Regions from separate parts of the Streptomyces sp. NPDC051909 genome, predicted to be linked through region 2. Evidence: predicted binding sites of a transcription regulator. Region 2 holds the regulator's gene; the other holds the start of a gene.
What was found. The regulator HrcA, encoded in region 2, represses chaperone genes, less so after heat shock. The targets are predictions, from matches to a motif close to TTNGCACTCNGNNNNNCNGAGTGCNAA.

Region 1 (3,459 bases), on a different contig from region 2:
GCCGAGGTCCCCGCCGAGGGCGGCACCCTCGCCGAGGTCATCGCCGACCTGGAGAAGAACCACACGGGCATCGCCGCCCGCGTCCTGGACGACCAGGGCAAGCTGCGCCGCTTCGTCAACGTGTACGTCAACGACGACGACGTGCGCTTCGAGCAGGGCCTGGAGACGGCGACGCCGGACGGCGCCGGCGTCTCGATCATCCCGGCCGTCGCCGGCGGCTGCTGAGCCGAGTCGGGTTGAGCCGAGTCGGGTTGAGTCGAGTCGGCTGGGTCGAGTCGGGCTGAGCCGACTTACTGGCGGTACTACCGTTCAGTACAGATGAGTGCAGAATTGCCCCTTCCGCGAGAAGAAGCGGAAGGGGCAATTCTGCATGGTTGAGCGCGATAGAGTTGGGGAAGCCCCCTCCGCTGCTCATGCCAGGTGCATATGAGAATGCGCCCCGACCTGACAAGAAGCAGCCAAAGTGCCCGCGCCTTGTGCCCCATCTGCGCCGTTTGCCGGGCCCGACTTGCCCCGTAATCAAGGAAATTCTCCCCAATTCCCCTTTCCGGTGTGCCCAGAATTCTCGTCCGAATGACCTGTTGCAGAGGGCAGTTGGGCAGATACATTCAGCCGCGGTCGACGCGTTCCGGCGCAGGGTCTGACCCGGGTCCGCGAAGTGCGGATCCGCGCAAGGGCCAGTAATAGGGGAGTTAGGCATGGCTCAGGGCACCGTCAAGTGGTTCAACGCGGAGAAGGGCTACGGCTTCATCGCGGTCGACGGTGGTGCGGATGTTTTCGTCCACTACAGCGCGATCCAGATGGACGGCTACCGCACCCTTGAAGAAGGGCAGCGGGTCGAGTTCGAGATCTCGCAGGGCCAGAAGGGTCCGCAGGCGGACATGGTCAAGCTCGCCACCGCCTGAGCGCGGCGCGATCGGCCACCGACGCACTTCCGTCGAGGGGCCCGCATCCCGTGGGGATGCGGGCCCCTCGCGCGTTCCCAGGGGTACCTGCCGCGCCCTGCGCGGGGCGCCCGATCTTCGAGAGTCGCTTGCACTCGCCTAGGGCGAGTGCTAATCATTGGCGTTAGCACTCTCACGCTGAGAGTGCTTACGAGGATCGGGCAGACGAGGTCGCGGACCGAGTGGGGAAGGAACCCACGAGGAGCGCGGGCCGTCCGTCGCGGGCGTCGGCGCGGTCCAGGAGCGTTATCCACCCCAGTCCGGGAGGACCACTTCACATGGCCAAGATCATCGCGTTCGACGAGGAGGCCCGGCGCGGTCTCGAGCGCGGCATGAACCAGCTCGCTGACGCCGTCAAGGTCACCCTCGGCCCGAAGGGCCGCAACGTCGTCCTCGAGAAGAAGTGGGGCGCCCCCACGATCACCAACGATGGTGTCTCCATCGCCAAGGAGATCGAGCTCGAGGACCCGTACGAGAAGATCGGCGCCGAGCTGGTCAAGGAAGTCGCCAAGAAGACGGACGACGTCGCCGGCGACGGTACGACCACCGCCACCGTGCTCGCCCAGGCGCTGGTCCGCGAGGGCCTGCGCAACGTCGCCGCCGGCGCCAACCCGATGGCCCTCAAGCGCGGCATCGAGAAGGCCGTCGAGGCCGTCTCCGGTGCGCTGCTCGACCAGGCCAAGGAGGTCGAGACCAAGGAGCAGATCGCCTCCACCGCCTCCATCTCCGCCGCCGACACCCAGATCGGCGAGCTCATCGCCGAGGCCATGGACAAGGTCGGCAAGGAAGGCGTCATCACGGTCGAGGAGTCCCAGACCTTCGGTCTGGAGCTGGAGCTCACCGAGGGCATGCGCTTCGACAAGGGCTACATCTCGGCGTACTTCGCGACCGACATGGAGCGCATGGAGGCCGCGCTCGAGGACCCGTACATCCTCATCGTCAACTCCAAGATCTCCTCCGTGAAGGACCTGCTCCCGCTCCTGGAGAAGGTCATGCAGTCCGGCAAGCCGCTGCTGATCATCGCCGAGGACGTCGAGGGCGAGGCCCTGTCGACCCTGGTCGTCAACAAGATCCGCGGCACCTTCAAGTCCGTCGCGGTCAAGGCCCCGGGCTTCGGCGACCGCCGCAAGGCCATGCTGAACGACATCGCCATCCTCACCGGCGGCACGGTCATCTCCGAGGAGGTCGGCCTCAAGCTGGAGAACGCCGGTCTCGACCTCCTGGGCCGCGCCCGCAAGGTCGTCATCACCAAGGACGAGACCACCATCGTCGACGGTGCCGGCGAGAGCGAGCAGGTCGCCGGTCGCGTGAACCAGATCCGCGCCGAGATCGAGAACTCCGACTCGGACTACGACCGCGAGAAGCTCCAGGAGCGCCTGGCGAAGCTCGCCGGTGGCGTCGCCGTCATCAAGGCCGGTGCCGCGACCGAGGTCGAGCTCAAGGAGCGCAAGCACCGCATCGAGGACGCCGTCCGCAACGCGAAGGCCGCCGTCGAGGAGGGCATCGTCGCCGGTGGTGGCGTGGCGCTGCTGCAGGCCGGTTCGGTCTTCGAGAAGCTGGAGCTCGACGGCGACGAGGCCACCGGTGCCGAGATCGTCCGCAAGGCGCTGGCCGCCCCGCTGACCCAGATCTCCGTGAACGCCGGCCTCGAGGGTGGCGTCGTGGTGGAGAAGGTCCGCAACCTGCCCGTCGGCCACGGCCTGAACGCCGCCTCCGGCGAGTACGTCGACATGATCGCCGAGGGCATCATCGACCCGGCCAAGGTGACGCGCTCCGCGCTGCAGAACGCCGCCTCCATCGCGGCCCTGTTCCTCACCACCGAGGCTGTCATCGCCGACAAGCCGGAGAAGGCCGCCGCGCCGGCCGGCGGCGGCATGCCGGGCGGTGACATGGACTTCTGAGTCCGATCCTCTCGACGCGCCGGAATCCGTCCGGCGATCGGGGTCGACTTCAGTCCTGCCGAGGGCGGCACTCCCAGCCGGGGGTGCCGCCCTCGGGCGTTCGGGGTGATGCTGGTGAGGGGAGCCCCTGGAGCCCGGGAGTACGCCATGATCACCTTGCTGACGACACCGGCGGACCGCGAGCTGGTCATCACCCGCACCTTCGACGCGCCGGTGACCCGCGTCTGGGAGGCGTGGACGCGGCCCGAGCACGTACGGCAGTGGTACGGCGTCGCCGCCCTGACCATGTTCGTCTGCGACATCGACCTGCGGCCGGGCGGCGCGTGGCGCTGGGGCCAGCGCGGCCCCGACGGCCAGGAGATCGTCTTCTCCGGCACGTACGAGGAGATCGTCCCCGCCGAGCGCCTGGTCTACACGGAGGTCTTCGAGCAGATGCCGGACGCCGACCCGGTCCGCGTGATCCTCTCCTTCGACGCCACCCCCGACGGCGGCACCGCCCTGACCAGCACGTCCTTCTGGCCGACCACGGAGATCCGGGACCAGGCGCTGGAGGCGGGCATGGAGTCGGGCGTGCGAGAGCAGTACGACCGGCTGGCGGGGCACCTGAAGACGAT
Region 2 (3,459 bases):
GCGCTTCCAGGGCGGCGTGAGATCCGGGTTGTAGCTGCGCATGGGCCCGATTCTCGCCGATGACGCGTCAGCCGCCGGTCACGGCCCGCTCGTTCGGGCGACGGCAGCGGAACACCACCGGCTACGACACCGCGAAGCGGCGGGCCAGTTCGTCCCGCTGGCGCCGGACGAACGCCGCGTCCACCACCGCGCCGTGCCCCGGCACGTACGCCGCGTCCTCGCCGCCCAGGGCGAGCAGCCGGTCCAGGGCGGCGGGCCAGCGGCCCGGGAGGGCGTCCGGGCCGGCCTGCGGCTCGCCGGACTCCTCCACCAGGTCGCCGCAGAAGACCACCTCGGGAGCGCCGGGCACGAACACCGCCAGGTCGTGGCCGGAGTGGCCGGGGCCGACGTTCGCGAGCAGGACCTGGCGGCCGCCCAGGTCGAGGGTCCACTCGCCGGTCACGGTGTGCCTCGGCGCGACGAGCACCTCGGCGGCCTCCGTCGCGGCCGCCTCGTCCACCCCCTGCCGTACCGCGTCCATGCGCAGCTCCTCGGCCTCCCGCCGCAGCAGCGTGTCCATGCCGACCGCGCCGAAGACCTCCGCGCCCGCGAAGACCGCCGTGCCGAGGACATGGTCGAAGTGCGGGTGACTGAGTGCGACATGCGTCACCCTGCGCCCGCCCGTGAGAGCCGTCACCTGCTCGCGCAGCTCCGCGCCCTGCGCGAGCGTGGCGCCCGTGTCGTACAGCAGCACCGCGTCCCGCCCCGTCACCAGGCCCACCGTGGCGTCCCAGCCCGGCAGCCGGCGGCGTCCCACGCCCTCGCCGAGCCGCTCCCAGCCGTACGTCTCCCAGTCCATGTCCATGCCGCGACGCTAACCGCTCCGGCCCGGTCGACGCCGCCTCCTTGCCAGGAGCGATGTCCGCCGCCGTACACTGGCCGGGGGATTGCTGGCACTCGGGCAGGGCGAGTGCCAAATGCGGAGCAACCGGAACCGGAACGAGAGCTGGAGGTGCGCGCGATGCTCAGCGAACGCAGGCTCGAGGTGTTGCGCGCCATCGTCCAGGACTACGTCGGCACGGAGGAGCCCGTCGGGTCCAAGGCGCTGACCGAGCGCCACCGGCTCGGCGTGTCGCCCGCCACCGTGCGCAACGACATGGCGGTCCTGGAGGAGGAGGGCTACATCGCCCAGCCCCACACCAGCGCCGGCCGCATCCCCACCGACAAGGGCTACCGCCTGTTCGTCGACCGGCTGGCCGGCGTCAAGCCCCTGTCCACCCCCGAGCGGCGGGCGATCCACAACTTCCTCGACGGAGCCGTCGACCTCGACGACGTCGTCGGCCGCACGGTGCGGCTGCTCGCGCAGCTGACCCGGCAGGTCGCCGTCGTGCAGTACCCGTCGCTGACCCGTTCGACGGTCCGGCACGTGGAGCTGCTCTCACTGGCGCCCGCCCGGCTGATGCTGGTGCTGATCACCGACACCGGCCGGGTCGAGCAGCGGGTCGTCGACTGCCCGGCGCCCTTCGGCGAGACCTCCCTCGCCGATCTGCGGGCCCGGCTCAACAGCCGCGTCGTCGGCCGCCGTTTCGCGGACGTGCCGCAGCTGGTGCAGGATCTGCCCGAGTCCTTCGAGGAGGTCGAGGACCGCGGTACCGTCTCGACGGTGCTCGCGACCCTCCTCGAAACGCTCGTGGAGGAGCAGGAGGAGCGGCTCATGATCGGCGGCACCGCCAATCTGACCCGCTTCGGACACGACTTCCCCCTGACGATCAGGCCCGTCCTGGAGGCCCTTGAGGAGCAGGTCGTGCTCCTCAAGCTCCTCGGCGAGGCCAAGGAATCCGGCATGACCGTACGGATCGGGCACGAGATCGCCCACGAGGGCCTCACGTCCACGTCCGTCGTCTCGGTCGGCTACGGTTCCGGCGGCGAGGCAGTCGCCAAACTCGGCGTGGTCGGACCGACCCGCATGGACTACCCCGGAACGATGGGAGCGGTACGCGCAGTGGCACGTTACGTCGGACAGATCCTGGCGGAGTCGTAAGTGGCCACGGACTACTACGCCGTACTGGGCGTACGCCGCGACGCGTCGCAGGACGAGATCAAGAAGGCCTTCCGCCGACTCGCCCGCGAGCTCCACCCGGACGTGAACCCGGACCCGAAGACCCAGGAGCGGTTCAAGGAGATCAACGCCGCTTACGAGGTGCTGTCGGACCCGCAGAAGAAGCAGGTCTACGACCTCGGCGGCGACCCGCTGTCCGCCTCCGGCGGCGGCGCGGGGGCCGGTGGCTTCGGCGCGGGCGGCTTCGGGAACTTCTCGGACATCATGGACGCCTTCTTCGGTACGGCGTCCCAGCGCGGCCCGCGCTCGCGCACCCGGCGCGGCCAGGACGCGATGATCCGCCTGGAGGTCACCCTCGACGAGGCGGCCTTCGGCACCACCAAGGACATCCAGGTCGACACGGCCGTCGTCTGCGCCACCTGCTCCGGCGAGGGCGCCGCGCCCGGCACCTCGGCGCAGACCTGTGACATGTGCCGCGGCCGAGGCGAGGTCTCCCAGGTCACCCGGTCCTTCCTGGGCCAGGTCATGACCTCGCGCCCCTGCCCGCAGTGCCAGGGCTTCGGCACGGTCGTCCCGACCCCGTGCCCCGAGTGCGCGGGCGACGGGCGGGTCCGCTCCCGCCGCACCCTCACCGTCAAGATCCCGGCCGGTGTCGACAACGGCACCCGGATCCAGCTCGCGGGCGAGGGCGAGGTCGGCCCCGGCGGCGGCCCCGCCGGCGACCTGTACGTCGAGATCCACGAGATCCCGCACGAGACCTTCCAGCGCCGCGGCGACGACCTGCACTGCACGGTCACCCTGCCGATGACGGCGGCGGCCCTCGGCACGAAGGTGCAGCTCCAGACCCTCGACGGTCTGGAGGACGTCGACATCCGCCCGGGCACCCAGTCCGGCCAGTCGATCCCGCTGCACGGCCGCGGCGTCACCCACCTGCGCGGCAACGGCCGCGGCGACCTGATCGTGCACGTGGAGGTCCAGACCCCGACCAAGCTCGACCCGGAGCAGGAGCGCCTGCTGCGCGAGCTGTCGAAGCTGCGCGGCGAGGAGCGGCCGCAGGGGCAGTTCCAGCCCGGGCAGCAGGGTCTGTTCTCGCGCTTGAAGGACGCGTTCAACGGGCGGTAGGCGTCCGGGCCGCCCGTTCGCCGGGCGCGGAGCCCGATGCCGTACGTCCTCGAAGGGGCGTCCCTCACCCTCTGGGGTGCGGGGCGCCCCTCGCGTTTCGGCGGGGTCCGAGCGGCATGGCACGATGCCTGCATGTCCACCGCACTGAACGATCTCTCGCGTCTTCCGATCGTGCAGGCCCCCATGGCGGGTGGCGCCTCCTGTCCCGAGCTCGTCGGCGCCGTGTGCGAGGCCGGGGCGCTCGGGTTCCTGGCCGGCGGGTACAAGACCGCCGGCGGGCTCTACCAGGAGATCAAGCA

Region 1: a site for HrcA is predicted at 1,033-1,059, ahead of groL (chaperonin GroEL). Genes of this name have one in related genera too.

The regions. Positions count from the first base shown of each region.
Region 1 is NZ_JBFAYA010000021.1:72,709-76,167, forward strand. Features, by position in the region: gene AB0M18_RS28370 (MoaD/ThiS family protein) at 1-225, shown strand, start outside; gene AB0M18_RS28375 (cold-shock protein) at 699-905, shown strand; gene groL (chaperonin GroEL) at 1,223-2,845, shown strand; gene AB0M18_RS28385 (SRPBCC domain-containing protein) at 2,993-3,459, shown strand, end outside.
Region 2 is NZ_JBFAYA010000007.1:352,714-356,172, reverse strand. Features, by position in the region: gene AB0M18_RS14525 (DUF3097 domain-containing protein) at 1-42, opposite strand, end outside; gene AB0M18_RS14520 (MBL fold metallo-hydrolase) at 122-844, opposite strand; gene hrcA (heat-inducible transcriptional repressor HrcA) at 1,001-2,020, shown strand; gene dnaJ (molecular chaperone DnaJ) at 2,021-3,160, shown strand; gene AB0M18_RS14505 (nitronate monooxygenase) at 3,293-3,459, shown strand, end outside.